Regions from separate parts of the Undibacterium sp. Ji49W genome, predicted to be linked through region 1. Evidence: predicted binding sites of a transcription regulator. Region 1 holds the regulator's gene; each other region holds the start of a gene.
What was found. Region 1 encodes FliA, which starts transcription of late flagellar genes. Its sites were predicted from a motif close to CTAAAGTTTNNNNNNNNNNNGCCGNTA; they were not measured.
Positions count from the first base shown of each region.

Region 1 (10,441 bases):
AGCCCTGAACAGGCCGTTGGCAAAAGCATGCAGATGTCTCTGACATCTGGCAGCATATTGCGGGCCGATGTATTGAAAAGCCCGGCAGTAGTACAACAGGGGCAATCGGTAAGGGTAATCAGCACCGGCCCGGGCTTCCAGGTCGCTACCGACGCGGTAGCACTGAACAATGCGTCTGACGGACAAGTTGCCAAAGCCAAAACAAGTTCAGGGCAAACTATTAGCGGCATTGCCAAAAATGGTGGCATCATAGAAATCGTTTACTAGCATAAATACTAGCCAAAAAAGAAACACTTAAAATAAATGCAATTAAGTTAGTGCAATATTTTTTTGAGGTAAGGTTAAAGTTTAAAATTACACAGCCGATAAACTGGATGTAGATGTTTGTAATTCCCATACTGAGGGTATCGCTGTGAAAATTGATGACGCACTTAACAAGACCTCTGGGCTGCCCGTAAGCCCCCAGCAGGCACGCACGGAAAAACCGGCAGATAACACACCGGCTCCCGTTGCGAATTCGTCGAAGGTGCAAATTTCGACCCTGTCCACGCAATTGCAGGCACTGCAAAGCACACAGGCGAGCAATGCCGTATTCGAGACGAAGAAGGTGGAAGAGATCAAGCTGGCCATTTCTGAGGGACGCTTTCAAGTGAACTCGGAAAAAGTCGCTGATGGTCTTCTGGAAACAGTCAAAGACTTACTTAACGCAAGAAAACGCTAGCCATGAACCCAACAAGTTCCGGACATACTGCAATTGAACAATGCCTGAAGGAAGAAGTCGTCACCATGTCTTCCCTGGCTGAATTGCTGAAAAAAGAGCAGTCCGCACTTGTTGATAGCGATGTCACATTACTCAACGATTACACCCAAAGCAAAGGGCAACTGGTCGGCAAGATGTCCGAACTGGAAAAAAAGCGCAATGCTTTTTTGACACAACTTGGCTACAGAGCAGATCTGGATGGCATGAAGGCCTATTTGCAGCAGGCTGGCAGTGCCGACAATGCACCGAATGCGACCCTGTACTGGGATCAGCTTCTGCAATTGTCGATGCAGGCAAAAGAAGACAACAAGACCAATGGCCTGCTGATTAACCGCCGCCTGGCACAAAGCCAGGCCATGTTGAGCGTATTGCAGCAAGGCAACCAGGCCGCATCCCCCATGTATGGCCCAAATGGCCAGTCCACAATCAAAGGCACCTCAGGCAAGGGTTATATCGCGACTTAGATCCGTTTAGATCCATTTAAATCAGTTTAGATCAGTTGATATAGCCAGTGCCCATAAAAAAACAGACCCGCAAACGGGTCTGTTTTTGTTTCAACCAACAAAAAATGCGGCCAATTTTATGGTTGAGGTGCGGGCGCGACAGCCGGCAAAGATGACGTTGCCGGTAGCGACACAGGTGCCGGGGCCGTTGGCGAGATAGGTACATCTACCGCAGCCTCTGGCAATACTGCCAGTATGGTCACAGACACCCGGCGATTCCTGGCCCGGCCTTCTGGCGTATCGTTGTCGCTGACCGGCAATTTAGCGCCCTGCCCTACGGCTGTCACCCTGATTTCATCGACACCGTTTTCAGTCAGCAGCCTGGCAACCGTGCTGGCGCGCACTGCTGACAATTCCCAGTTGGAAGGGAAAATCGGGTTCTTGATGGGTACATTATCTGTATGCCCCTCTACCTGTATGGCATGGGTATCAAGCTTTAAGACACCAGCAATGGCTCTCAGCGCCTGTATCGAATCCACATTCAGGCGTGCCTCACCCGGCGCAAACAGCAGGCTGGCATTGATTTCTATGGTGATACCGCGACTGGTCTGACTGACCCTGACCTTGCCCTCACGTACCAGCGGCTCCAGCACAGTCATGATATCCTTGGCCATGGTGGTCATTTGCGCTTTTTCCTTGCGCAGGGCCTCGTTCACACGTGTACCTTTCACCAGCGGCAGCGGGTCGAGCTTGACGACCGGTTCATTCGGCATATCCACCGTCTTGGGATTGACCATGACCTTGCCAAAAGCCCCCGTCAGTGAATTCGACAAGACCCTGTACTTCCCCTCGTTCAGAGAAGAAATCGCATACATCACCACAAAGAAGGCAAACAACAGCGTAATAAAATCGGCGTAAGAAACCAACCAGCGCTCGTGGTTTTCAGGTTCTTCGTGGTATTTTCTTCTGGCCATAGGGTTCTTTAAGGCGTTACAGCAGGCAAGCCATCAATTTCTATGATTGGTCAATCGCTCTTCCACCACACGCGGGCTATCGCCCAGGGCAATACTGTAAAAAATGTCGGACAACATTTCCCGTCGCGTGACTTCCCGATTGATGATTTCCTTCAACTTGTGGCTGACCGGCAAAAACAACAGATTGGCCATGCCCACACCATAAATCGTTGCCACAAAGGCAACGGCAATACCACCGCCCAGCTTGGACGGGTCAGTCAGGTTTTCCATCACATGGATCAGACCCAGCACCGCCCCCAGAATACCGATGGTGGGCGAATAACCGCCTGCGGCTTCCCAGATTTTGGCAGACTGGCGTTGTTCCATCTCATACAGCGAAATATCAACGTCCAGAATGTCCTTAAGCCGGATCGGGTCGATACCATCAATGACCAGACGCAGGCCCTTGCTGATGAAGGGATCAGTCGACGCGTTCATATAGCGTTCCAGGCTGAGAAAGCCTTCCCTTCGGGCGACCACACTCCAGATCAGTGCATCTTCCACATTTTTTTTGCTATTGTCAGGCGGTTCCGACACCACCCAACGCAGCATGCGCACGCCCTGGGTAAAGGCCTTGATACGGCTTTGCATCAGTACTGCACCTATGGTGCCCACCACGACGATAACAAACGCAGCCGGCTGCACCAGGGAAGAAAGACGGCCACCTTCCAGCAACTGCCCGGAAACGATGCCGACAACGATCAGTAAAAGTCCGACTATGCTAGCCCAGTCCACGCCTTCTCCCTTAAGTACGCCCTGAGCCTGGCTACCGCCTGACTATGCAATTGCGACACCCGTGATTCAGATACCCCCATCACGGCCCCGATTTCCTTCAAATTCAACTCTTGCTCATAATACAAGCCCATCAGCAATTTTTCTCGCTCGGGCAAGCTGTCAATCGCCCCGATCACGGCATCCCGAAAATCATCATTCAACAAATCCTGCAAGGGGTCGCCCGACAGGTCAGAACAATAATGATCGAGGAAATGCTCTTTGGTATCGGCATCATGAAAATCTTCGTAATACACCAGTTGATGGCCACCGCTGTCAGTCAGCATGTCCTGGTATTCCTCCAGCGACAGCTTGAGCGACTTGGCGACCTCGGTTTCCAGAGGTGGCCTGCCCAGCTTTTGCTGCAAGGTGTTCATGGCATTTTCTATCTTGCGCATGTTCTGGCGTACGCCGCGCGGCAACCAGTCGCTGCTGCGCAATTCATCCAGCATGGCACCGCGTATGCGCTGCACGGCATAGGTTTCAAACTGGGCGCCATGTGTGTCTTCATAGCGGTTGACGGCATCCAGCAGGCCTATCATGCCCGCCTGCACAAGATCATCCACCTCCACACTGGGAGGCAGACGCGCCTTCAACTGGTAAGCAAGGCGCTTGACCAGTGGGGCGTGCTCCCGAAGGAGGAAGTTTTTATCGGACTTTCCGCTAGCGGTGTACATGTATTTATATTCCGAGACCGACACCCAGCTCAGGGACTCCCTCTAAACATAATGTCGAACGCGCAGTCATTGCCAATTGTTCCGCCAGCTTTGAAAAAGCCAGCGAAGCACGCGCTTTTGGAAAAGCGTCAATCACGGAACGTCCCAAATGCGCTGCCTTTCTAACATGCTCATCTTCCGGCACATGGCCGACATAGTGCAAAGGCACAGCCAGGTAACGGCTGGCGGCCTGTGCCATATTTGTGTAAATCAATCTCGCCTCTTTTTCTGATGCGCCGGATACCAGAATACCGTAACCGCGCCTTCCTACCCTGTTGCTGACCCGCTTGATCAGTCCGTATGCGGCCTTGATCATATGCGGATCGGCAGAAACCTGTATCACCAATTCGCTGTCATCCAGTGACGCCAGCGCAAATGCGTCATTCGCATTGATATCGCCATCCACCATCACCAGGTCAGCCTGATTGGCCACGACATCAAACACTTCAGTCAGTTGCCGCGCACTTTCTGGCGGCAAAGCAGACGTTAGCGATGCCTGCCTGGTCAGCATCGTCACCGACAAACCGGCAGCCACCATTTTGATTGCTTCCTTCATTGTACGCTGTTGTCTCGCTACATCCAACAAGGTACGATCATTGCTTGCATTCAGCCAGGCCCCAATGCTGTTGTCCGAAGCCCGCGCATCGATCATCAATACCTCACTACCCTGCCTGGCAAGCGTTACGCCGAGATTCACCAACATGCCACTTTTTTCATCTTCTTTCAAGGCCGACAGAAAAGTGAAGACTCTGGGCTTGGGGTTGGCCAGCATGCGGCGCAGGCCTTCTGCCTGATCAAAACTAGCCAAGGGACACCTCCCTGGACACAGTTGCAGCACGCGCCGCATTCCCGGCACCCATGGTACCAGCCATCAACAAAGGCAATTCTTCATCCAGCAAACGGAAGGCGGCTGTCTCGCGTTTCAGTTTGAAGGCACGGTCTATCAGGTACAGTTTATTGGCAATATGCAGATCTTCCGGCACCCGCTGGCCGCTGGCGACGTAATACACCATCAGCTTCTGGCGTATCGCAATGTCCAGTGCCCCACCTATGGTGGCAGCTTCATCGAGCTTGGTGAAAATGCAACCTGCCAGGCCATTACCCTGATAGGCCCGCACCACTTCGCTCAGGGTTTCACCGGTCGAGGTGGCATTCAGGCACAGCAGACGTTTTACCGGAGTGTCTGTTCCTGACAACATGGCAACCTGTTCGGTCACCATTTTATCGCGCTGACTGACACCCACAGTATCAATCAATACCGTATGCTTGTTCTTGAGTTCGGACAAGGCAATGCGCAAATCCGCTTCATCCTTGACGGCATGCACCATGACGCCGAGTATTTTGCCGTAAATACGCAATTGCTCAAAACCGCCGATACGGTAGCCGTCTGTAGTGATCAGCGCCAGCTTGGAAGGGCCATGACGCATCACACAACGCGCGGCCAGTTTGGCCGTAGTCGTGGTCTTGCCAACACCGGTAGGACCTACCAGGGCATAGACGCCGCCTTTTTCCAGCATTTCGTTTTCATTGTCGATGGTAGACAGATTACGCACCAAGGTATTCTTGATCCAGTCCAGGCCATTTTCGAGCTTGCCGGCTTCCGGCAATTTTTCTACCAGATAGCGTGACAAGCCGGCGCTAAAGCCAGTCGCCAGCATTTCACGCAGAATTTCGGCCTTCTGCGGATGCCGCTTCTGGGTCTGGGTCCAGGATATTTCGGCCAGTTGCGACTCCAGCATGCTGCGCATGGAGCGGATTTCTGACATCACATTATTCAATTCACCGGCGCTGACGGCGGCTTCAATATCAGCATCCATGGCGATCGCCGGTTTCAGCGGTCGACGGATAACCGCTGGTGCTTCGATCCGTGCTTCAGTCCTTGCTTCGGCCTGTGCTTCAGACTGATAACGCGGCGCAAAGCGTGGAGTATCGGGTATAGACTGCACAGATGCCGGCGCTGGTGCTTCATCAGTAGATGAAGGGGCAATCGCACTGATGGCTTCATCCGCCATCGCCAAAATCTCGACCTTACCACCGACATTACGGTTGGACAAAATCACCGCATCAGCGCCCAGGGCATCCCGCAACATGCGCAAAGCCTCGCGAGAAGTATTCGCGGTAAATTTTCTGACGTTCATGATTGACCTCCAACCAGGCTGGTGACTTTAATTGTTTTTGTTTCAGGTAATTCTGCGTGTGACAGAACTTTCAGTTGCGGCACCGTGCGACGCAGGAAACGTGACAGCAAGGCGCGCAGCGGTGCAGGCACCAGCAAGACCGGTGTCAGGCCCAATTGCTCCTGATGCTGGGCAGCGGCTTCGGTCTGGGTTGCCAGTGTGTCGGCCAGGCCAGGCTCAATACCGGCACCATCAGCACCACTGGTCTGCAAGGCTTGCATCAGCAAACGTTCCAGACGGTTATCCAACGTCATGACAGTCAGTTCATTCCCGGTCGGGAAAATCTGCTGCACGATGGCACGGCCAAGGGCAATCCGCACCTGGGCAGTCAGCTCACCGGCATCCTGGGTATGCATGGCCTGTTCTGACAGGCATTCAATGATGGTGCGCATGTCGCGGATATGCACACCTTCAATCAACAGGTTTTGCAAGACTTTTTGCAGCACAGATAAAGGCAGGATTTTTGGTACCAGCTCTTCCACCATCTTCGGCATATCCTTGGCCAGGTGGTCCATCAGCAACTGCACTTCCTGACGGCCCAGCAACTCGGCAGCGTGGGAAGTGATCAGATGATTCAGATGCGTGGCGATCACCGTACCCGAATCCACGACGGTATAGCCCATCGCCTGCGCCTGATCGCGCATGCCGCCATCTATCCATACGGCAGGCAGGCCGAAGGCCGGGTCATTCGTGACGGCGCCGGGCAAATTGCCGGTGACCATGCCTGGATTGATCGCCAGGTACTGACCGCTGAGTGCTTCGCCAACACCAACCTCCACCCCTTTAAGCGTGATGCGATAGGCTGATGGTTTAAGTTCAAGATTGTCACGGATGTGTACAGGTGGCGACAGAAAGCCGACTTCCTGCGCAAATTTTTTGCGTATGCCCTTGATACGACGCAGCAATTCGCCGCCCTGGTTTTTGTCCACCAGCGGAATCAGGCGATAACCCACTTCCAGACCCAGGGTGTCGACCGGCAAAATATCCTGCCAGGTCGCTTCTTCCATCTCTTGCGGCGCGGCTGCGGGCGCATCCTGTTTTTCATCCATGGCAGGAGGCATTTCATTGCGCTTGTTCAGCAGATAACCGCCACCACACAGAATTGCAGCCAGCAAAATAAAGGCGATATGCGGCATGCCGGGTATCAAACCCATGCCGCCAATAATGCCGCCGGTAATGATCATGACCTGTGGCTTGGCAAACAACTGCCCGATCAACTGACCACTGATATCCTGGTCACTGGCAACACGCGACACCACAACACCGGCAGCAGTAGAAATGATCAGGGAAGGAATTTGTGCCACCAGGCCATCACCAATGGCCAGCAGCGTATAGTTTTTCAGCGCAGAAGCAAAATCCAGATCATGCTGCACCATACCGACAATCAGGCCACCGACGATATTGATCACAGTAACCATGATGCCGGCGACCGCATCACCACGTACATATTTACTGGCACCATCCATGGCACCATAAAATTCAGCTTCTTGCGCCACTTCGGTACGACGGCGGCGCGCCTCTTGTTCGGCGATCAGACCGGCATTCAGATCAGCATCAATCGCCATTTGTTTACCCGGCATCGCATCCAGGGCAAAACGGGCACCCACCTCAGCAATACGGCCAGCACCCTTGGTCACCACGGTAAAGTTGATGATGGTCAGGATGATAAACACCACGATACCCACGGTGTAGTTGCCACCGATCAGAAAGTGGCCGAAAGCTTCAATCACCTTACCGGCTGCATCCGGACCGGTATGACCTTCCGTCAGCACCACGCGGGTAGAAGCGACGTTGAGCGACAGGCGCAACATGGTACTGACCAGCAGCACCGTAGGAAACACCATGAAATCCAGCGGCTTGACGGTGTACAGACTGGTCAGCAAGACAATGATCGCAATCGCAATATTGAAGCTGAAAAACACGTCCAGTACAAAGGCCGGCAAGGGCAGGATCATCATTGCCAGCATCAGGATAATCAGGAAAGGCGCCGCCAGCGCCCGGGTATTCATACCGTTCATCCAGGCAGGTAATTTGAGGCTATTCATGCTGGGGCTCCTGCTTGATTATTCGGGTCCAGCTCAGGTGGTACATATAAGTCATTCGGTTCCATCGGTTTGTTTCCTGCACCTGTGCGGTAACTGCGTAACTGATAAACATAAGCCAGCACTTCGGCCACGGCGGCATACAAGGCTTCAGGGATTTCATCGCCCAGTTCGGTGTGTTTGAACAGCGCCCGTGCCAGCGGTGGCGCTTCCAGCAAAGGTACTTTGTGTTCTTGTGCCAACTCACGAATCTTGGCAGCTACTGCATCCGCACCTTTGGCGACCACCTTGGGCGCGCCACGACCACCCTCGGTATATTTCAATGCCACGGCAAAGTGGGTCGGGTTGGTGACCACCACGTCAGCGGTCGGGATTTCAGACATCATGCGACGGCGTGCCATTTCACGCTGCTGGGCGCGGATTTTTGCCTTGATTTGTGGATTACCGTTGGCTTCTTTCGATTCCTGTATCACTTCCTGATGGGTCATCTTCAGTTTTTCAGCGTATTGCCACATCTGGTAAGGCGCATCAATCGCCGCAATCACCACCAGCGAACCAACGATGGCCAAAAAACACACGCCCATCATGTGGCCAACGTGGGCAGGCCCTGTTTTCAGCGATTCCAGCGGCAGGGCAAAAATGGCATTCTTCTGGTTCATGATGACGATCCATGCCACCACCCCGACCAATACGGTTTTAATGATCGCCTTCACCAATTCCACACCCGCACGGGTTGAGATCATATTGCCAAGACCAGAAATCGGATTCATGCGTCCAAAGTTCGGTTGCAGGGCTTTGGCGCTAAACAGCCAGCCACCGATCAACAGCGGCGAACCCAGCGCCACGATCAGCAACAGCACCGCTATCGGCGCAAAAGCCACCAGCACATCCCACAGACTGGCACCGATCTTCGCAAACAGCACCGCAGGGTCATAGATAATTTCACGTTCCAGCGACAGGCCGGTAATCAATGCATGATTCAACTGCCTGACCAGACCATCACCCATGGCCCATAGCGATCCGCCCGCAGCCAGCAAAATGGTGCAGGTAGACAGTTCACGCGAACGCGGAACATCGCCCTCTTCCCGCGCCTGTTCAAGGCGCTTGGGCGAGGCCGGTTCGGTTCTTTCGAGATCGCTATCTTCGGCCATTGCCGACTCCTGTTATTTCCACAAAGCAACCAGCACGCTGATTACACAAAGATACAGGTGTGATTATTGGCTATGTCAGAAGCACAAGATGCGTGGAATAAGGGAAGAAATACCCCTTAGCTCTGGGGAAAGAATGGCCCTTTTTGCTTAAAGGGCCAAGAAAGGCTGAAATCTGAACGGCCAGCCTGATGGCAAGGCGTTCAGATTTAGTTGATTGAGATGCTTTGAGTTGGTTGAAATGCTTTGAAGTGCCTTGATCAGGCAGGCACAGCTGCAGGTGTCGCCACCATGCGGTGGATGAAATACATCATGACAGCAGTCAGCAGCACGGTGCACACCAGAATATCGCCCAGCAAATCAAAATGCAGTATCGCACCACCAGCAGCAGGCTGGCTGACGATCATACCGGCAACCACAGAACCTACACCGCCGGCGATTTGCTGCAGCGATGAATTGATTGCCATGAATGCGCCTCGGCTGTCAGCGGCCGGCACAGCCGACATCATTGCCTGGGCCGGGATCATGCGTGAAAAAATACCGACAAACAGCAAGACATTGACCAAAATGACCATAGGCAAAGGCGTGACACCAAGACGGGTGTAGATCACAGCCATGATGATCGTCATCGCAGCACCGAACAGAAATACGCGATATTTGCCAAACTTGTCACTGAGCTTGCCAACCAGAGGGCCAGTAATGATCGCACCAAATCCTGTGACCAGATAAATCATCGGCAATTCCTTCATCGAAATACCCAGATTATTGACGGAAAAGGCGCTGCTGAACGGCATCAGCATATAACCGCCTATGCTCAAAAATCCTGTTGCAGCAAATGCCAGCAAATACCTGGGTGTTGCTACCGTGTCTCTCAAATGATGGAAAGGGTTACGGTCAGACTGCAATTTCAAATGCCCATCGATCGGCTTGAGGTTAACAATAATGATGACGCCGACAATCGCAGCAATGCCCACGATCATCATGAAAGGTGCATGCCAGCCCCAGTGCGCAGACAGATACAGGCCAATAGGCAAGCCCAGGATCTGGCTACCGGCAAAAGCCGTTTGCAATACACCCATGACCCGGCCACGCATACTGAAAGGGAACAAGTCTGTCGTAATCGCCATCACGATGGCACCAATAACGCCGCCAAACAGACCCGTCACGATACGTGCAAATAACAGGAAGTAAAAATTAGGCGCAATCCCGCACAGGAAGGTACCCAGGATAAAGCCGCAATAAAAAAACATAAGCAGCTTTTTACGGTCAAAACGATCAGCAAAACCCGCTGCCGCAAAACCGGCGATACCGGCGCTAAATGCGTAGGCAGATACCACCACCCCAAACTGTGACGGCGTGATATTCAATGCT
Region 1 covers NZ_JBMPOW010000003.1:124,475-134,915, reverse strand. Annotated here, with positions in the region: gene flgA (flagellar basal body P-ring formation chaperone FlgA) at 1-267, shown strand, start outside; gene flgM (flagellar biosynthesis anti-sigma factor FlgM) at 413-721, shown strand; gene ACO0LK_RS04795 (flagella synthesis protein FlgN) at 724-1,224, shown strand; gene motD (flagellar motor protein MotD) at 1,341-2,177, opposite strand; gene ACO0LK_RS04785 (flagellar motor protein) at 2,211-2,951, opposite strand; gene ACO0LK_RS04780 (RNA polymerase sigma factor FliA) at 2,933-3,664, opposite strand; gene ACO0LK_RS04775 (MinD/ParA family ATP-binding protein) at 3,669-4,511, opposite strand; gene flhF (flagellar biosynthesis protein FlhF) at 4,504-5,841, opposite strand; gene flhA (flagellar biosynthesis protein FlhA) at 5,838-7,925, opposite strand; gene flhB (flagellar biosynthesis protein FlhB) at 7,922-9,073, opposite strand; gene ACO0LK_RS04755 (MFS transporter) at 9,331-10,441, opposite strand, start outside.

Region 2 (10,441 bases), on a different contig from region 1:
TCTGGTGCTGTCCGACCAGGTGGATGCCCTGGTCTTGCAAATGTGCCTGAAAGGGCGGCGGATTGTTGATGACAATGACCAGCGTGTGTTGGTGGAGGCCGCTGCCGGTGAAAACTGGCATGAATTTGTCTTGTGGACCTTGCAACAGGGGCTGGCCGGGCTGGAAAACCTGTCGCTCATCCCCGGCACCGTTGGCGCGGCACCGATACAGAATATCGGCGCCTATGGGCTGGAAATGCAGGATGTCTTCGATAGCCTGACAGCTTTTGATTTTGTAACTGGCGAGACGGTGCAACTGGACAAGGCAGCCTGTCGTTTTGCGTATCGCGACAGTATTTTCAAGCACGATTACCAAAACCGCATGGTCATCCTGGCGGTGCGTTTTGCCTTGCCCAAGCCCTGGCAGCCCAGGCTGGCATATGCAGACGTGGAACAGTATTTAAGCCAGCGCGGCACCACTGATCCTTCACCTGCCGATGTCAGCAATGCCATTATCGCCATACGTCAGGCCAAATTGCCAGACCCGGCACAGTTAGGCAATGCCGGTAGTTTTTTCAAAAACCCGGTGGTAACTGGTGCAAAACGCGACAGCCTGCTGGAGGTGTATCCCAAATTGGTCAGTCATTTGCAAAGCACGGGCGACTACAAGCTAGCTGCCGGCTGGCTGATCGATCAGTGTGGCTGGAAGGGCAAACAACTGGGCCGTGCTGGTGTATATGAAAAACAGGCGCTGGTATTGGTCAACCGTGGTGGTGCCACCGGTGCAGATGTGCGTGCGCTGGCCAGCGCGGTGCAGGCCGATGTATTGGCAAAGTTTGGTGTGGTGCTGGAAGTCGAGCCGGTATTTGCCTAGCGCATTTAAGTACTTCATTCTTCAATCGGCTTTATCCAACAGGATAGTGAATGTCAGAATTTTTACCCGTGAGTGCCAGTAATGATGATCAATTGGGCAATCAAGACGATCAACCCGGCCTGAATGCAGGAGGCGAGGGCGCGAATGCGTCTTCCATGCAGCGTCTGCTGACAGAAGCCTTGCGCGTCAGCGTATGCCGTGCGCCGCGCTGGGATGGTATGCCTGCTTCGCCTGGCCTGATCGCCGGTTTGATGTTTTTGTACCTGCTGACACATATTGCCTTGCAGCGCGTGATGATTATCGGCCCAGCACAGTTTTACTGGCAGGTATTTGCGTCTGGCTGGTTTTATTTTGCTGCGCTTGCATGGGTCTGTTATCGCTTGCGGCCAGTCCGTCTGGATGGGCAGCAAGCGCATTCGCGCCAGATATCCACTTCCATTGCACCGGATGCCAGTCATTTATTCACGCTGGCACTGGCCCAGGATCTGGTGTTGAATGTGGTGCTGATGTCTGTCTCTGCGCTGTTGGTGCGTGCAGGCTGGTATGACCTGTCTGGCTTCAGCCTGCGCATGCGGTGGCTGGTATATCTGGCACCGTCAGCTCTGGCTTTGTTTATACAACTGTTGTTCTTGTGGCGCGCAGGCGATCGTCGCAAACCGGGCATGCTTGTGGTGGTTGTCGTTATGCTGACGGCACTTGGGCTGGATGCAGGTACCCGTTCCATGAATTTCTGGTACCCACGTCAGCCAGCCAAATCCAACGAGGATGCAGCCGACAAATCGCCGGAAATCACGCAGGAAGTATTTGAACAACAGGCTGCCTTGCTGGCCCGCAAACTGGCTGAAATACAGCCGCAACGACCCGGCACCGTCGATTTATACAGCCTTACCTTTGCCCCTTACGGTGAAGAAAATGTCTTCCTGAATGAAACCAGCATGGTGTCACAGGTGATGGCGCAGCGTTTTGATGCACAGGGGCGTAGCCTGCAACTTGCGAATAACCCAGGCACGATGACATCGCTGCCCTGGGCCACACCGCTGAATCTGCAAAGAGCCATTGCGCATATCGCCACGCGCATGGATGTGAATGAGGATATTCTGTTCATGCACCTGTCTTCGCATGGTGCCAGTGATGGCGAACTGTCAGCCGGCATGTGGCCATTGACCATCAAACCCGTGACCCCGGCAGATTTGAAACAATGGCTCGATGATGCCGGTGTCAAATACCGCGTCATTTCGATTTCTGCCTGTTATGCGGGTAACTGGGTGGCACCTTTGTCGGATGCAAATACCCTGGTGATGACGGCATCGGATGCTGACCATACTTCATATGGCTGCGGCAGTAAATCCGACCTGACCTTTTTTGGGCGCGCCATGTATGACGAACAGTTGCGCAAGCAAACCCTGTCATTTGAAGCCGCCCACGCAGCAGCGCGCCCCATCATTAAACAACGTGAAGAAGTGGCTGGCAAATCAGATGGGTATTCCAACCCGCAAATTGCCGTTGGTGAACAGATACGTGCACGTCTGAAATTGCTGGAGCAGCGTTTGCAGGCACAAAAGCCGGCAAAGGCCGGCGATGTTGCCGCGCTGAAGACCGGGCCATCGTAATAAAAATTCTATCTTTAGACTCTGTCTTTAAGGCTCGGTTTTGTCGCTGCCCCTGCCTCTGTCATAGCCACGTATGCGCATGACGCGGTCGCTGCCGGCGGGGTGGCTGGACAGGTAGGGTGATATGCCGGGTGCCAGGGCATCCAGTTTTTCAAAGGCGACGGCCAGGTGTTCACGGGCAATGCCGTTGGCGTCCAGCATTTTCATGGCATAGTCATCGGCTTCGGTTTCAGCGTCGCGTGAATATTTCAGGTCCAGCATCAGCGTCGGTATATTCGCCACTACCGCTGACACATCACCAAACAGCAGGGTTGCCGTAGCACCCACTGCCGAGCTTTGTATGATGCGGCGCGTCAGGTGACGTTCATGCAGATGGCCCAGTTCATGTGCCAGCACACCCATGATGGCTTCATCGTCTTTCATCAGCGCAATGATTTCATCGGTGATGATGATGTCGCCTGATGGCAGGGCAAAGGCATTCGGGCCTATGGTGCTTTTGCGAAATACCAAGTGATACGTGGGGCTGTCACCACGTGGTGGGCGCAGTCGCTGGAAGCGTGCGCTCAGTTCTTCCTGCCTGGCGGCGGGCAGAACCGAGGGTTTGAAGATATGCTTGTCCAGAAAATCCAGCATGCCATCACCGAGCTTGCGTTCTACAGATACCGGTGTGGCAAATGCCACCACACGCGATGCGGCAGGCAAGCCATACATATAACCCAGCGTCAGTACGATAACCGTGCCTGCCAGCGCCAGCAATGTACCGGTCCAGCTTTGCTGGAGTTGCACCACGGTGGAATCCTGGTAGCCGGTGTTGCCGAGCATGGCATTGAAGGTGGCGTGGTCAGTGATTTCCAGATAGGCACCATCGCTGAAGGTGACTTTACGTGGCGCGTGACGGGTACGTTCTGAGACCCGCAGTTCCGTCAACGGGCAACTGCGGGTCATGCCTTCGTGCAGGTCATTCGTGATCTCGCGCACATAAGCGGTGTCGCCTATTACTGAAAATTCCACCCGGTACAGGCGCGAGGTTTTGCCATCAAAATAGATGGCGGCAACTGTGTTCATAGAGATAAATCAAAATCCAGTAAATCGGCCATGCCTTCGCCGGCTGCGTTGACTTGTTCCTGTGTTTCAGCGATGAAGTTGTCCAGGCTACCGTTGACTTCCAGCTCCAGGCTTTCAATACGGTAGCGCAAGGCACGAATCTGGGCAAACGGAATAAACAGGCCCAGTGTACAGACGATGCCCAGTATATTGGTAACGGCGATAAAGCTCATGCGGCTCCACACCATATTGTTTTTGAATTGATGCTCACCCAGTTTGGTATGGTTCCAGATCAGGTTTTGCAGCAAGGTCAAAAAGATAGGGTAAATGGCAAACATCCACAGATACAGTACAAACACAAACAGGAACATGGATGATACCGCGCCGAATACGGCCCCTGGTCTGCCATGGCCATCACCGCTACTTGCAAATGCAGCCAGGGCCGCGACGGTGCTGCCAAAACCAACACAAATAACGACCACGCCAACGATCATGATACCGATGCCCAGCAGATACGCTTTATAGAACTGGCCTACGCCTGCATCAAAAGAAAAATGCGTGCTACCGAAACGGCTTTCATTATGCTGGAACTGCTTCAGACGCTGGTGAAAGACCGGTGCCAGCAAGTACAGGCTTAAACCTGTCAGGAAAGGCCACAGCAAGAAGGTGGAATACGCCTGGCCGGCAGTACCACGGAAACCAAAGCGTATGCCGCGGTAGCTGGAGTTATACAGCTTGAACTGCAGGCTTTTCCAGACCAGCCACGGCATGATGGCAATCACCATTGCCAGCATGGCAAAGCCGAGGCCAATTGAAAATTTGAAGGCGACCTGATAGCCAACGATAAAAACAAAGGCGACGATACGACCCTTGAGGATGGCGATGGCATTGCCATGGTATTCAAAACTGCTGCCGCCTAACTGGGTGCTGGAATACAGATAGCGGTTGCGGCGTACTTTGGCCCAGGCAGAATAAATGCCCAGTGTGATGATGGTCAGCAATAAGTTGACGATCCAGATACGGAAGTATTCGCTGCCACTGCCCTTGAATTCAAGTTGCAGTGTCCCGCTGGACTGATGCTGATGACTTGCTGAAAAGTCATTATTTTGAAAGGTATCCATGCTTGTGTTTTCCCCATGCACTTATTTTTTTAGAGCATGGACAATCGCATGGGGTTGGTATTAAGTCAAGTACATTAATTGTCTATCCATCCAAGGCAGCCGACTTTGCCACAAACCCCGACAGGTGGATGGATGATGTGTCTCTATGGCGATACGCTGCAACCTGGCTAGGGTGGTTTTGTGCCAGTCCCGCTAGCGTATCTTTTTCCAGATGGATATCGCCGTTGTGCCATTACCACTGGCACCGGCCGGTACACGGTAACTCAAGGTGTCGCCCTTCAGTTCAAACTGCCTGGCCTGTTCGCTGCCATCCCAGTTAGGGAAGGACGCATGTTCGATGCGGAAGATCAGGACGTTGCGTTCCACATCAATAAAGCAGCGGCCGTAGTGCGCGCTGGTGTCTAGCGATGCAGCACGGAATTCTGTCTCCGTTCCCTTGCGCTTGTCGGGGTTGGCAAATTTGCTTCTTTCTGCCTTGTAGATTTGTAGCGAATAGCGACCAGTGTCGTCAATGATCAGCAAACCCTGGGGATTGGCTCCAAAGGTTTCGCCACGACTGCCATCGGCATGGATTTCTGGGGCACCCGTCAGCATCCAGGTGCCGGTCAGGCGTTTTTGGGCCTGTTCATTCAAATCTATATCCTGCTGCATCATGGCGCTGGCGGGCAGGCTGACAAATGTGATACAGGTGATGCTGGTGATGCAGATCAGTATCAGGTTTCTGAGGCTGCTAAGTGGGCGTAGTAATGTGTTCATGGTCATTCCAGATAGTTAGTCGGCTGTCGCTATATTCAGCAGCAATTTGCCGGTGGTCTTGCGTGATTCGAGGTCGGCATGGGCCTGGGCCGCCTGCGCCAGCTGATAAGTGCCACCTATGCGCGGGCGCAAAATACCTTCGCGCAGCCAGCCCAGTATGCGCTGGCTGCGGGCGGCCAGGCTGGCGGCGTCGGTCACATGGTGGGCGAGGGTGGGGCGGGTGAAGAACAGGGACCCACTGCGGCATAGCGTCATCGGGTCAATTGGTGGCACATTGCCGCTGGATTGGCCAAACAGCACCAGCGAACCCAGCGGGCGCAACACCGCCATGCTGCCCTGGTAGGTCGTCAGCCCGACCGAGTCATACACCACATGCACGCCTTGCTGCTGCGTGAGGTCTCTCACTGCCGCGACAAAATCTGTTTCGGTATAGCGGATAACATGATCGGCACCGGCCTGGCGCGCCAGTTCTTCCTTGGCAGCGGTGGATACGGTGGTCAGCACGGTGGCACCCTTGTGCTTCAAAAGCTGTATCAGCAGCAGGCCCACGCCACCAGCCCCGGCATGCACCAGCGCAGTGTCGCCCGCCTTGATCTGGTAGCTGGTTTCGGCCAGGTATTGCACGGTGACGCCCTGCATGATGACGGCGGCCGCCTGCTGGTTACTGATGTCATCCGGTAGCCTTACCAGCTTCCAGGCCGGGATGCTCAGGTATTCAGCATAGGAGCCGGGCTGTGATAGCCAGGTCACTCTGGTACCGGCAGGCAGGTCTGGATTGCCTTCCACCACGACGCCAGCGCCTTCGGCGCCAGGGATGGCAGGCAAGACAGCAGGGTTTTGCCCGTTGCGCTGATACACATCGGCATAGTTGATGCCGGCGATGGCGACGCGTACCAGCACTTCTCCGGCTTTTTGGGTTGGCATGGGCAGGTCGGTCAGTTGTAAAACTTCCGGACCGCCCTGGCTTAGTATCTGTATGGCTTTCATCGTTACTCTTTCTATGTAGTAGGGGCGTTGTTGCACATAGCTTAGACAAAGAGCACTTTAAATAAAATTACTGAAAAATTCGCCTGGACTGTGCATAATTGCACCATGATGAATTGGGACGATCATGAATTGGGACGATCTACGGTTTTTTCTGGCGCTGGTCGATAGCGGTACGCTGACCGGGGCTGCGCGTCGCCTGCAAGTGGAACACACCACGGTGGCACGGCGCATTGATGCCCTGGAGGCAGCATTAGGCCTGCGCCTGTTTGATAGGCTGGTGCGCGGCTGGCAATTGACGGTGGAAGGACAAAACCTGGTGCAGCATGCGCGGGAAGTGGAAGATCGCTGGTTTTCGTTCGAACGAAAAGCCCTGAGCGAAGGACAGATGGAAGGCGTGGTACGGATTTCAGCTGCACCCACCCTGACATCATTTGTACTGGCACCCAACCTCAAAAACCTGCATGCCGCCTTGCCCGGTCTGGAACTGGAACTGTTTGCCGAAAAACACGAAGTCAGTCTGGGCCGGCGTGAAGCCGATATTGCCCTGCGCATGTCGCGCCCACAAACAGCGGGGCTGGTGATCAAGGCTGTTGCGACTATCCAGTATGGACTGTATGCCAAAAAAAGCTATTTGAAAGGACTGGATCGTAGCGACTGGCAATTTGCCGCCTATGAAAGAAACTCTGGCACGCCCCATCACCAGTGGCTGGAAAATTTGCTGGGTGCCGACCCGTCCAGGGTGCTGTTACGCAGCAATGATCAACTGGTCTTGCGTCAGGTGGTGGCCGCAGGCATGGGGGTGTCGGTATTGCCGCATTACCTGGCCAAAGGTCTGGGTAGTAATGAGCTGCAACGCATACAAGACCCGCCTTGCCCCGTGCAGCGCAAACTGTGGCTGGTCATGCATGATGATGTGCGCCGCTCTGTAAGGGTGAGAGCAGTGGCGGACCAGTTAATCAGCCTGTTTGCCAGCCAGGCAGTGCAAGACCTGTTGACCTGACTATCAGCCTGAAAATAGTACTGCCTGATGATGAACAAATGTTGCACGTGGACCTTGCACTGCACCACGTGCTGAACAACGCGGTATCATGTAGCTTTGGACAGGCAAGCAACAGCACAATGAATACCTTACTCATTATCGATATGCAGAACGCATGGGTGAATGGCACCACGCCGCGCTATGATAAAGAGGGAGTGGTCGCCCGCATCCAGCATGCGACCGAAGTCACGCGCCAGCATGGCGGGCAAATCATTTATATCCGTCATGCCAATGATGACGCAATGGTCGGTTCTGACGGCTGGGAAGTCATCCCCGAATTGCCGTTTACACCAGGTGATGTGTTCGTCGATAAAACTGCCTGCGATTCCTTTGCCGACACCGGCTTGCTGACGCACCTGAAAATCACCGGTGCCCACACCCTCATGGTCTGCGGCCTGGCGACTGAATTGTGCATAGATACCACCATACGCTCTGCCGTATCACATGGTTTTGATGTCATTGCCCTGTCCGACGCCCATACCACAGGCGACCGCCCCCACATGAAGGCCGAAAAAGTCATCGAACACCACAACTGGGTATGGGAAAACTTGTCCACCCCGGCCAATAGCCGCCTGATGGTAAGGACGGTGGCTGAGGTGTTTGGGTCATAGGCCCGCTTAATTTCTGTCAATGTTGTTATTTTGAAATAATTGATGAGAAGGCTGGAGCGGTCTGCGGCATCGGTCAGCTAATGCTTTTCTGGCAATTATTTGCTATAACCCCCACCGCCTGTCAGCGTAAATATCCCGTCAGCCCGTTTTTTGAATAAAAAATTAAACTTTTAAGCACAGCTACCGTTAATGATGTTAACGCAGTAATCCGTTTTGATTTTTTACATTACAGTCGGGGAATGATATGAATATCAGTCAGATAACAGGCGGGGGCACAAGCATCTCTGCTGTTGAGCCTCGGCAAGATGTTAAAAGTGCACCAAAATTGGCGCCTTCAGGTAAGGATTTGGCTGCTGGTGATGTCGCGCCTGCGAAAGATGCAACGCAAGCCACCGCCATCAGCAGTGCCGAGTTGAAGCAGTCTGTGGATAAAATCAATCGCTTTATCGATTCCAGCAATAGCGTGAATTTAAATCTGGACAGTGGCTCAGGCAAAGTGGTTGTGCAGATTGTTGACCGTGAAACCAATACCGTGATCCAGCAGATACCGTCTGCCCAGGCATTGTCCATCGCCAAGGATCTGGGGGGCAAAACTGGATTGTTGCTCGACGCCCAGGCCTGAGAGGGTTGATGCGTGATTTTAACGTCTGACCCGGATTTTTGGCGCGCCCAACTGGGCCGTCCTGTTCTTGAAAGACTGGGTGTGGCACCTGCCGAGGTGCTGGCCTATGTGGCCTCTGTCAATGCCAGCCAGCAAATCAACCAGCAAGGCAGTCAGCAAGGGGTGCAGCAATCTGATCCCGCCCTGGCAGCATCACCTGAAGCAGTGGTGCTTGCCGCCGATTTTTTGGCTGATGTGCAAAATGCCATGGCAGAAATGCCACCATCCCTGTTGAAACTGTTGGCCCGCCCCTTGCTGGGCGTGTATTTTGCCCGTGGCCTGGGTTCATCTGCACTGACCGATGTGGTCATGGCGCCGGATGGCCAGCAACTGGGCGTGGTTTGCCTGATGGATACTGATGCATTTTTGCACCGTGCAGCCAATGACTGGGCCACCTGGAAAGAATACACCCCCTTCCTGCCGCAGGACCAGTACCGCATTGATGTCATCATCGAAACGCCGGACAACGACAACCGCAAAAATGCCATCCAGTTTATATTGCTGCATGAATTTGGCCATGTCCTCAATGCCAACAGCGAATACCTGCCAGACTGGTGGATAGGTTCCAAACGCTTCAAATCAACAGAAGAATACAGCTACCTGTCGCTGGCATGGCAAATCGCCATGAGTGGTGATGTCATCCCCCTGTTGCGCAACGATTTTCCGCAACGCAAACACTTGCGCTTCTACACGGGCGAACAATTGCCGGGTGAACTGATCCCCGAGATTTATCAAGACCTGCAAAAGACCAGTTTCCCCACTCTGTATGCCGCCACCAATGTCTATGATGACTTTGCCGATGGCTTTGCCAGCTATGTGCACGAAGTCATACAGCAACGTCCGTTTGAGATCTGCATCAGGCAAGGCGAGCAGACCATTATGGAATTGCGTGATTACTGGTCCGGCCCCAAGGCAAAGGCCAGGGCCAGCGTCTTTGCGGAGATGTTTGCTGGCGCATAGTTGACAGGGTAAGATGCCCTGAAATATTGTCGTTTGACCATCGCAAGTCAGCCAAATTTCTTACAAATTGTCTCTCTGCATCAATAAAGCTGCAAAAACGCCTGTATTCGCTGCTTTAATCGTCCTACTCTCATAGATAATTACCGTATGTAGATAAGAGAAATTGGGAATAGGCATGGCAGCATCTGACAATGAATCACTGGACCCCAGCGACTGGAAGGCATTACGGGCGCAGGGGCATCGCATGCTGGATGATATTCTTGACTATGCCGAACACCTGCGCGAGCGGCCGGTCTGGCAACCGATACCGGACGCCGTGCGGGCGCAGTTCAGGCAAACCATGCCTGCTGGTCCCAGTGATTTATCGGCAGTGCATCAACAGTTCATGGACCATGTCCTGCCGTATTCGGTAGGTAACAGCCATCCGGGTTTCATGGGCTGGGTGCAGGGTGGTGGCAACCCTGTCGGTACGCTGGCAGAAATGCTCGCGGCGGGCCTGAATGCCAATCTGGGTGGTCGCGATCACATGCCCATCGAAGTCGAAAAACAAGTCACCCGCTGGGTCAGTGCCCTGTTTGATTTCCCTGACACAGCCAGCGGCCTGTTTGTCACTGGCACATCCATAGCCAATTTTATTGCCGTGCTGGTAGCAAGGTCACGTGCCCTGGGCACGCAGGTGCGTCAGACAGGTCTGGCTGCCTGTACGTCAAGGCTGGTGGCCTACACCTCTGCCGGTGCCCACGGCTGCATTGCGCAAGCAATGGACATGGCCGGTCTGGGTATGGATGCCTTGCGTGTC
Region 2 covers NZ_JBMPOW010000012.1:168,606-179,046, reverse strand. Annotated here, with positions in the region: gene murB (UDP-N-acetylmuramate dehydrogenase) at 1-853, shown strand, start outside; gene ACO0LK_RS16480 (C13 family peptidase) at 904-2,463, shown strand; gene ACO0LK_RS16475 (M48 family metallopeptidase) at 2,491-3,528, opposite strand; gene ACO0LK_RS16470 (YjgN family protein) at 3,525-4,628, opposite strand; gene ACO0LK_RS16465 (lipocalin-like domain-containing protein) at 4,821-5,384, opposite strand; gene ACO0LK_RS16460 (quinone oxidoreductase family protein) at 5,400-6,371, opposite strand; gene ACO0LK_RS16455 (LysR family transcriptional regulator) at 6,496-7,371, shown strand; gene ACO0LK_RS16450 (isochorismatase family protein) at 7,491-8,021, shown strand; gene ACO0LK_RS16445 (flagellar protein FlaG) at 8,347-8,643, shown strand; gene ACO0LK_RS16440 (hypothetical protein) at 8,656-9,642, shown strand; gene ACO0LK_RS16435 (pyridoxal phosphate-dependent decarboxylase family protein) at 9,818-10,441, shown strand, end outside.
Region 2: the regulator FliA is predicted to act here: its motif matches at 8,184-8,210, upstream of ACO0LK_RS16445 (flagellar protein FlaG).

Region 3 (10,441 bases), on a different contig from region 1:
TAGACCGGGTAATTTGATGTAAGAGATTTAAACGACTAAGTTGCGCCTGCGCTTTCTTTTCTACTTGCTGTCGCTCAATAATTTCTGTCTGCAACGAATTATTGATGTCTGCGAGTTTGTCGCGCGAAACTGTGGTCAATTTCAATTTTTCTGTCATGCCATCGAACGCACGAGCAAGATCACCAATTTCATCCTGCGTCTGGATATTGAGTGAAAACTCCAAATCCCCTCCCCCAACAATAGCTGTGCCTTGGCGCAATTTTTCAAGTGGTTTGGTTACGCTTCTCAGCGTCAGGTAGATAGTGAAGGTGACAACGAGTATCACCATACCTCCAAACAGAATTACTCCATTAAATGATTGTCGTTGTGCGTCTAAAGCACCAGTCCTGCTTTGTTCGGATAGATTTATAGCATCAGAGATCATACCCTGTGCCTTATTGGAAATTTGCCCCAACAGTCTGGATTCGAGCTCTTTCAGCATGTCACTTTTATTGCTGTCATTCTCCAGCTCTGAACGATTGGCAATTAATAAGGCAAATAATTTTTCAAGATTTTCATTGGTATATATCAATCCTTTTATAACGCTCTTTCCCTCAGGCTCAGTAAACTCCTCTATTGATAAAAGACGTTTTTTCAATGAGGCATTTCTCATTTTCCACTGTGCTATGGTGCGTTCCTCATGGAGCAAGGCATATTCCAAAGTCAGATATCGAAGCGAAGTAACCGCTTGCAAAAGTTCTCCAGCAATTTCATTTTTTGCAATTTCACGACGCATCTGCAAGTTTGTCGATAACAAAACGACGACAATTGCTGCAACTACTGCAAGAGAAAATAGTTCGGCGAATTTCAGTCGAGTTGAAATTTTCACTTTATTTCTCAATGAATAATGGTAACTGATGACGGTTTTACTGCCTCCAAACCATCTAGATAAATGTAATCAAGATAATTAGGAGTTGCCGTTTTATTTGTTAGCTTATTTTTGATAGCCCATCTCGCTTCATCTTCCAATGCGAGAAGTAAGCCCTGGTCAAGAGCGAGGTCAAATCGATAGGATGGCCATGCGTCTGCCAGATTCTTGGTGTCAGTTTTTATCATGCCATCCACCAGTTTTCGGGCCGCTTCGGGCATCTGATTACAAAAACGTCCACCCAGGGCCAAGGCCCGCAATGTTTTTTTAATTGTTTCAGAATGTTTGCTTACATAATCCCTTACGCCCACAACGGCATATAGGCTTTCATACACGTCTTGTCCGTTAAAGGCGATGCCGTTGCTACCTAATTGCGTCAGAATATTGCCTAGAAATGGCTCCCAACCCGCTACCGCATCAACTTCTCCCTTTTCCAGTGCTTTGCCCAGTTCTTCAGGTTTATAGTTGTGCTTGGTCACGTCGTCAGGATTCAATTTTTGTCTGTTAAGGAATGCATCCAGCGTAAAATGTGCAGAAGTGCCTTGTGTCACTCCGATATGTTTACCCTTAAGACTAACCGGTGTTGTTACCCCCCGATCCTTCCTGCCGACGATACCATGATCTTTCTCTGCCTTGAATATGGTGGCAATAACTAATATTGGCCGGTTATCAAGGCCTGCAAACATAATTGGAATGTCGGCAACCGTTCCCAAATGGGCCTGTCCTTGCATGACAGCTTCCATTGCGGCCTTACCGCTTGAGTGAGACTGTATCCTGACCTGCAAGCCCTCATTTAGAAAATAACCGTTCTCTACGGCCGCAATAATGGAGCAGGTTCCTACATATTCAGTATTAGTTGCAATCGTTATCTGTTCGAAAACTTTGGGGCGATCATTTGCAGGAGTACGCGACATCAACATATAAGCCGCGAGCGCAATAATTACCATCAAAATACTTGCGGTAGCATAGATATAAACTGGGGGGATTTTTTTTGTACTCGTCGCATATCTCATTGCGATTCCTCTTCCACATTATCGAGACTCGTATAACAAACAAAAGAGTGAGGCGAATACAACAAAAGACAAATTTACAAGAAACACCCAACTTTAATTGCAACGAGGAGAAATTGAAAAGACGCGGAAGCTGAGCATACAATCGGTTCTAACTACCACTAAGGCAAAGAAACTTGCTTTTTATTCTAGTTCCTTTAATAAACTTAGGCAAGCAATTGCAGTTTTATCATCTTTATCCATTTCCTCATGCCAGGCAGAGACTGAAATGGCAACGATTTTTCTATTACGCAACATTCGAAAGAGCTGGGCAATGTCTGCGTAGCCGGGCCCATGTTTCACATGATATTTAAGCGCCGGCATTTCTACTTCAGCATCAATGACATCTGTGTCAAAATGCAGATAAATACTTTCATCAATCGATAGATACGTGAAAATGTCTTCTAGCTTGCAGACAGTGATGCCAGAATTTTGAACAGCTTCACGTTCGCCAACATCCAAATCGCGTGCATCAGATAAAACGATTCTTTTTTCCGGATAAGCTCGTACGCCGACCATGTTAGTAAAGGCTGCTACAGAATCCCGCTCCCTTTTTCTTCTGTCACCCTTGCCAACCAAGAAAGCCAGCGGCATTCCACCAAGATATTTCGTTTGTGTCGTCTCCCACGTGTGGAAATCTCCATGCGCATCCAACCAAAGAATGCGATCCGGTTCTTTCCCCCCGTGTTGTAGCCCACTCAGTACACCCAGTGTAGAGATGCAATCACCCGCAACACAGACAGGCCGTAAGCCGTGGTTAAGGATACGCTCTACGGATTCGGAGAGACGTCGGTAAATTATTCCCATTCTGTGCAGTTTTTCATTTGCATCGCCAATATCTGTTTCAGAAAAATCAGGCACATCCAATATGTCCCACACATCGCCATCTATGTCACGAATACGGCATAAACCGTCGCGACGCTGTCCTGTTAAAAATGGAATTATGAGGCGGTGATTCATATCCATGTTTCCGGGGCCATCGAATAATCAAGCGCCGCCATCATTGTGATGACTTTTGGATCTGTTCCCAAATTCGTCAGCAAATTCTTTCGTTTTTCCCATCGTTTTAATTTGGGTGTTTCCGTTGCCATCATGGGTCGAAATTCTGGCAGTGATTGCATTTTACTGAGGCCAAGATATTCAGTGATTTTTATTATTACGTCGATTGGTCGCAATAAAAATTCTTCAAAAGTTACGCGTAGTGTTTTTACTCCGCTGTCAAGAACTGTCTGGTGTGCCGACAGCCATTGATTGAGGCAAACATTTTCTAAGCGTGCTCTGGTAAATTCTTTCCAGTTTGGTGGCAAGTCAAATTTCCACCATTTTTCACCAAAATCGACCACGTTTGAATAGCCCTCGATCGCCAGTTGCACGTCGACTTGGCTACAGTCCAGCGAAAAGAACCCTATTGGAGACAACCAGCCATCCATCAAGCCATTCACGGACTGTGCATATCCTCTTGTTAAATGTATGTACTTTATTTTTGCATTAGGGAAAAGTTGCTCGTACATGCCAACACGATAGACATCCGGAGGGGATTTGAATAGCAAGGTCTTTTCTAGAGCATCCTGCCCGGTAAACTGTCGTCGATACAGTCCTGGCAATACGAATGGTGGTTCTTCCAATTTTATTTTTTCATTAAAACAAACCGCGCCCGCTGTATCTTTTCGACCATCATAATATGCCATTCTCCATGGCGTACGCCGGAATACTTTGGTGAGCATTATCTCTTGCAGAGCGAATTCGTCTTTGCCGCTGCCGGCCTTAAATTCATCCAACGCCTCATCCAGAGAGTCCATTAAATCAAGATGCTGCTGAGAATCGGAAAATAAACTCGGGAATTGCAATAACAAACGTTTTTCCCATTTTTTTCTTAAAAATCCTGAATCCGGTATCTCCTTTGCAGCCACGGTCAAGTCATCAAGTGTATTATCAGCCAATGTATCTAAATTTGAAAAACTATTGATAGCATCACTATCTGAATTGAAGCCAAAACCATTATTTGTAAGAGTCAAAAATGGAGTAATTTCTCCATCTAGGGTAGCGATATCTGGATGAGATGCCAGTACGCTTTTCAATAAGGTAGAACCGGACCTGGGTGAGGTTAAAATCACCGCCACCTTTCGGACCTGCAAATTAAGGCTTGAGTGCGTCACGTTGCGCAACTCATTGACTGCTCGAATAGTCTTTATCATGTAGGTTTTCTGGCTGCAATCCTTTTCATAACAAATGCAAAAAATTTCTTCGTTTCTTCTTGGTCTGCCGCAGCACTACCTATTGCACGAACAGAAAACCCCGCTGCCTTTGCCAGGACTTTCATTTCTTGGACGCCCCCAAAATTGGATTGCGCAAAATAAATTCGTCCGTTTGGTTTCAAATAGTGACCGACCTCTTCAAAAAAGCGAGCATTCGTTTTGAAATCTGTATCCCATTGAGATTGCGCTACGACATCATGTGCAAATTTATTCCTGAAAGGAAGATTCGCTGTAATTACATCAAATTGAATATCTTTAATTTTTTGAAAAAGATCTGAGTTTTTGACTTGCATTATTTTGTCAAATCCATGCAATTTTGCATTGTGCTTTGCGCTCTTGATGGCGGACGGATTGATGTCTACTGCCAATACCTTGCTTGCACCTTGATAACAGGCGAAAATAGCAATAACACCTGAACCCGTACCAATATCCAACACGCTGTCTTCGGGCTTAATTCGAAAATTCCGGACAAGCGGCTGACTATCAACAAATGGCCAAAATGTGCCCGGATAGAGCAGAAATTCCTTACCAAGATATTTAAACGTTTTTCCTGTTGAGGGAATTGCCTTGAATGCTTTTTGTCTACCTTTTTGCCAACGGTCTATACGCGCAATGTTGTCAATATTTTCGTTAGAAAAATGCTTCATCTTTTCCCCACTTTCATAAAAGTGACTTCAAGACTACGCAGCAAATTTTCATGGCACGTAAATTCAAGTATCAAATACATGCTGACTGAATGGATTCGTTAAAAACTATCGCTTCAATTCAGTTTCAGGGCCGCGTCTATGGCTTCAGTGAATTTATTGATATCGATGGGTTTGGTAATGTAACGAAAGAAACCCGAAGCTATCCCCCTTTCTATATCAGAGGGCATCGCATTTGCCGTAAGAGCGATAACCGGAATATGTGCCGTTCTTAAATCCTCACTGAGAATTTGCCGTGCTTCAATTCCGTCGATGCCGGGTAAATTAATATCCATCAAAATAATTTGAGGTGAATGCAAGCGAGCCAATTCTATTCCTGAAAATCCATCCGTGGCAGACAGGAAACTGAAATCTGGACGAAATCGCATAAGCTCTTTGACCAATCTGAGGTTCGTCGGATTATCTTCTATGTAAAGGATGGTTTTTTCTCCCTTTACAAGAGAGTCATTAAACGAACTGGGCGCCGTTCCTTCGACCGAATTACACACTAAAGTTGGCATCGAAGAATCACTCATGGGCAGTTCTATCCAAAAAGTACTGCCTACTCCTATTTCACTGGCAATACCGATTTTTCCATGCATTGCATCAGCCAGGTGTTTTACTAATGCCAGGCCAATTCCTGTACCTTCTTCGTCAAAAACTTCACGCCCCAGGCGATTGAATGGTTGAAAAATAGTTTCGAGTTGTGCCGCAGTGAGCCCGATACCGGTATCTTGAACATAAATGCGCAATTGTTTTCCGTCGGTTATTTCGCAATTCACTGTAACCATGCCATCTGGCCGGTTATATTTAATTGCATTTGACAGCAGATTAATCAATATCTGTTTCAAACGTATCCGATCAGCAAAAACATGCAAGTCATGAACGGGTTTGAATTCAACACCAATAGTACGTTTTTTTGACAAAGGTTCGATCATCGTACTGCATTCAGCAAATACATCTTCAAGTGCAACCGGTTCAAGTGATAAACTCATTGAACCAGATTCCACTTTCGCCAAATCGAGTATTTCGTTGATTAAAGTAAGCAAGTGAATCCCTGCTTCTTCTATGTGCTGTGCAAATTCTCTTTTTTCATCCAGTGTTGTTGATAAGGTCTCAGACGTTAATATTTGCGCGAAGCCAAGGATGGCGTTAAGTGGCGTACGCAATTCATGGCTCATGTTGGACAAGAAGGTAGATTTCGCCCGATTCGCAATATCTGCATGCGTTTTAGCCAATTCAAGATCTTTGTTCAAGACAGCAAGTTCGGCAACATGAGCATGTAAGAGGCGTTCGAGATTGACGTTTTCCATTCGCAACTTCCGCGCCTCCAACGCCCTGGCAAGTACAGGGAGAAGTACAGAAATTTTGAATGGTTTAATAATGTAATCAAATGCGCCCACTTTCATTGCTTCCACCGCAGATGCTATCGTCCCCTCCCCGGTCATGATAATGCATGCCAGGTCGGAGTCAATAAGACGAGCCGCTTTCACCATTTCAATGCCGTCGAACTCGGGCATCATTAAATCTGTCAGCAGGAGATCAAATGTCGTTTCCCGCATTTGAATCAATGCTTCCGAACCAGAGACAAAACCGGCGGTGTCGTAATCTTGATCGCGTAATAAATCACTCAGCGCACTCATGTGCAGCACTTCGTCATCTACGATTAATATTCTCGGACGCGTATTTGGCGTTTCCATCCAAACTCCTGACATACTTCATCACGTTGCTTTGTGAATAAATGCTTATATAAAGTTACATGCTTTCAATATAGCTGGACTTTTTTTAAAAACAATAAGTATCAAAACAGAAATTTCTTTTTTTGCATTTTAGATAGCTATAGATTTAAAATCCCAGTATATCCAGAAATTATTGCCGTAAAGTTAATTAATTCCAGATTAAATCTGATCCTGTAAATGCATTCCGGCATTTCTACCAGTTGCAACGGAGTTCCGTGCTAATCAGCTGTTTTTTAAGTCGGTCGCGAAGTGCCGGGGTTGCCCTCAATTAACCGATGATGAATAAGGATGAGTGTGAGCAAGGTGATTCGGGATGCCGTGCAGGGCGCGTCGTAGCTAAAGAGGAGCCTTAGCAAGCGGTGTAATACAGTAATGCGCCTGAATTGACTGCTAATAATCCTGTCTAGTCAAAACCAGCTTGCTCACATCAAGCCCCTGGGCTGTCAGGCGGGCTATTAAGGCGTCGTACTTTGCCTGATCAACTTTTTTTGTGCGTGACAATATCCAGAGATACTCGCGAGTGCCTTCGCTGACGGCGGCCAGTTGGTAACTTTGGTCGATGTCGATGACCCAATAATCGCCCCAAACCATGGGAAGGAAGGACAAGATGGCCGGGGCAAAACGTACTTTTAACTTGGGCGAATCTGCTGCACCTATCTGGCGGGCCACGCCGATAGCCTCTACCAGGTCTCCATTTTCGGCCCGACAGCGATTGATAACCTGCACTTTGCCATCAGGCATCGCAGAGTAGCTTGCAGTGGTAAAACTGGTGCATCTCTTTTGAAAGCGATTGTCGAATTTCGCGATTTCGTACCAGGTGCCCATATAGCGCGGAACGTCCAGGGCGGCAATGGTTTCAAGTGGTTTGACGACTGTAGCCTGGGGCGCATCACTGGCATTTGCGTTGACGCTTAGTGCAAACAATAAAGCGGTGAGGAATCTTATCTTCATTAGCATGTCCAAATAGCTGAATGCCCCATTGTATACTTCAGCGACCGCAGGTGTCACACGAACGCATCCACATTACCACCCAAGACGGGGTCCACTGCTTTTTTTACATGACTGATCTGTGTATCAGCAGAAGCGCCCTGCTTCCCGGTCTTGTTTGATTCCAATGCGCGCTGGGCTTGCTGTGCCTGTTGGGCGATTAGCTGCTCCATTCTGGCCTGGGTGACTTGTATCTGCATTTGAATCAGCTTGGCTTTTGCCTGGCCTTCCTTGCTTTGCTCGCTGACTGCTTCCTTAAAGTCTTTTTGCAGCGAAATGAGTTTTTTCTTCAAGGCTTCAATCTGCGAGCCGACATCTGCACTATTTGTTCCAGTACTTGCACCCTCACTTTGATTGACTACGCGATTAACTACGTTTCTAAGGTCAAATGAAACTGACTCTGCCATGTTGATCTCTCGTTATTTATACATCCAACGTCGTTAACGGTGTAAATTGCAAAAAACTTTATATAATCTTATATCTTTGTACCCTGCTCTCTTGGCAAAGCTGGTACTTGCCGATGTTGATATGGATATGCGTGCAACGGTGCGGTAAGGTACTGCAAGGTCTTGGTGTGCTGATTTTACGCCCGCACAATCAAATACCGCAAATACCGCAAATACTGCCAAACTGGGTGGTACGATTTAATGAATTGAGCGAATTAAACGAATAAAGATGAGATTATTTTTAAACATGAAACGCTGTGCGGTGCTTGGCCTGGCAACGCTGTTAAGTGCCTGCTCGACATTTCATCCCTGGCAAAATGAAATTGCCAGGGCGACCCCAGCCAATGCCGTTCAAAGCAAGCCGTCAAAACCCCAATCCATCGTGGTGGCTGTCACCATGTCGGGTGGCGGTGCACGTGCGGCGGCGTTTGGTTTGGGCGTGCTGCGTGAGTTGAAAGACACCAGGTTCACCTGGGAGGGTGAGTCGACGACGATACTCGACAAAGTTGGCATGATCAGCGGTGTGTCTGGCGGTAGTATCCTGGCGGCGTATTACGCTGCCTTTGGCGAAGATACGTTCAGTCGTTTTGAATCCGAATTTTTGCTGTCCAATTTTGAAGGCAGTCTGATACAAAACACGTTTTCGCCTAAACAAATGTATAGACTGCGCTCTCCCTGGTATGGTCGTAGCCAGGTGTTAAGCGAGCAGTTGAACAGACTTTATCGTGGCATGACGTTTGGTGATTTACAAAAAAACCCGCGTGCGCCTGAACTTGTGGTCACTGCCACTGACCTGACCACCGGTGCGCCATTCGAATTTACGGCAGATCAGTTCGCCCTGATCTGCTCTGATCTGGACAGTGTGCCTTTGTCTTTTGCAGCAGCAGCATCGTCGGCCGTACCAATCGTTTTGACGCCACTCACGCTGCGCAATTACGCCCACGATTGTCCAAACCGGCCAGACGCTGCCAGAATCAGCAAGGGCAATCTGGGTGAAGACAATTATAGATCCCGCATCATCAAAGCAACTGAAGACAGTTATAAAAATGCCGCTGAGCGCCCTTACCTGCATCTGGTGGATGGTGGTCTGACAGATAATCTGGGTGTCAGGATGCTGCTGGACAGGGCAATCGCCGATGGATCAGTGCAGGCCAATTTTCGCGGGGCAGCACCGGGTTCTATACGACGTGTGGTGTTGATCTCGATTAATTCAGAGCGTGATCTGGCAGAAAGAATCGATCAGAACGACAAGGTACCGACAACGGGGCAAGTCGCTGATGCGCTTTTGTTTGGGGTTGGTTCTCGTGATTCCCAGGTCACCTTGGCCATGCTCAATGATGATGTCACACGCTGGAACCGTGAAATCGTCGAACATCGCGGTAAAAAGGACAGCCCTTTTGCCGCCGATGCAGAAATGCACGTCATCAGCGTCAGTCTGCGAGATATCAAAGACCGTCGCCAACGTCGCTCGCTGTTGCAGGTGCCTACCGCTTTTACTATCGCGCCCGACTATGTGGAGCAATTACAATCGGCTGGCCGTGATGTTTTACGTCAATCCTCAGAGTTCCAGCGAATGCTGGAAAGTCTCAAGAAGAGTTCGCTCCCCCAGCAGCAAGAGTCTAAGCTTCAAGCCTTCAAGCAACAAATGGTGGAATAATGCGGGTGGCGGTTGTAACGCGGTGCTTGCAAAGTTGACGTTTCACTCCACACCATTAGCGTAAGATCGGGGTAGCTTTCTACTGAACCTTTGTTCGGTAACGCTGGTTCCCCATTGCTGACCTGGTTCTTCATTGGTCAGTTGAAAACCGAAGGATTCATATAAGTGGCGTGCGGCATCCAGCCCCTTGAAGGTCCAGAGATAGGTTTCGCCAAATTGCTGATCCACGTATTGTATTGCTTGCGCCATGAGTTGCCGCCCAATGCCGGAGCCACGCAAGGAATCATCTACAATAAACCATCGCAAATGCGCGATGCCCGTTTCATGATCGCCATCGATAGCAATAGAAGCCAGCGTACGTCCATTATCTGAATACGTCCACAGTGCCTTGCCGTCTGCGGGCAAGCTGCCTGCGAAACTGGCCAGTTCCGTTGCCACTTTTTGTTCAAAGAATGCGCCGAAATGCCAATGTGCGGAGTAGAAACGGGCATGCAAACCGGCAATATCGCCAATGCAGCCCGGCTGGTAAGCTTCAAGAATGGACATGCCCGCAGGACTGTCCGTATCGGTATCCACCATGTTGTTTTGCGCAAGCGCATCGGCATACAAGGCAAGCGTACGCACCAGTTCTTGCTGATCGGATGGCGTTATGCGGCTCAGCGCACCGGACACCTGATTGCTTGCGTAGCGATCGATTTTTTTACGGATCTTTTGGCCC
Region 3 covers NZ_JBMPOW010000020.1:80,009-90,449, reverse strand. Annotated here, with positions in the region: gene ACO0LK_RS22240 (ATP-binding protein) at 1-868, opposite strand, end outside; gene ACO0LK_RS22235 (ABC transporter substrate-binding protein) at 877-1,920, opposite strand; gene ACO0LK_RS22230 (arginase family protein) at 2,101-2,916, opposite strand; gene ACO0LK_RS22225 (sulfotransferase) at 2,913-4,151, opposite strand; gene ACO0LK_RS22220 (methyltransferase) at 4,148-4,858, opposite strand; gene ACO0LK_RS22215 (response regulator) at 4,972-6,594, opposite strand; gene ACO0LK_RS22210 (lipocalin family protein) at 7,024-7,584, opposite strand; gene ACO0LK_RS22205 (FlxA-like family protein) at 7,638-8,027, opposite strand; gene ACO0LK_RS22200 (patatin-like phospholipase family protein) at 8,314-9,723, shown strand; gene ACO0LK_RS22195 (helix-turn-helix domain-containing GNAT family N-acetyltransferase) at 9,766-10,441, opposite strand, start outside.
Region 3: the regulator FliA is predicted to act here: its motif matches at 8,062-8,088, upstream of ACO0LK_RS22205 (FlxA-like family protein).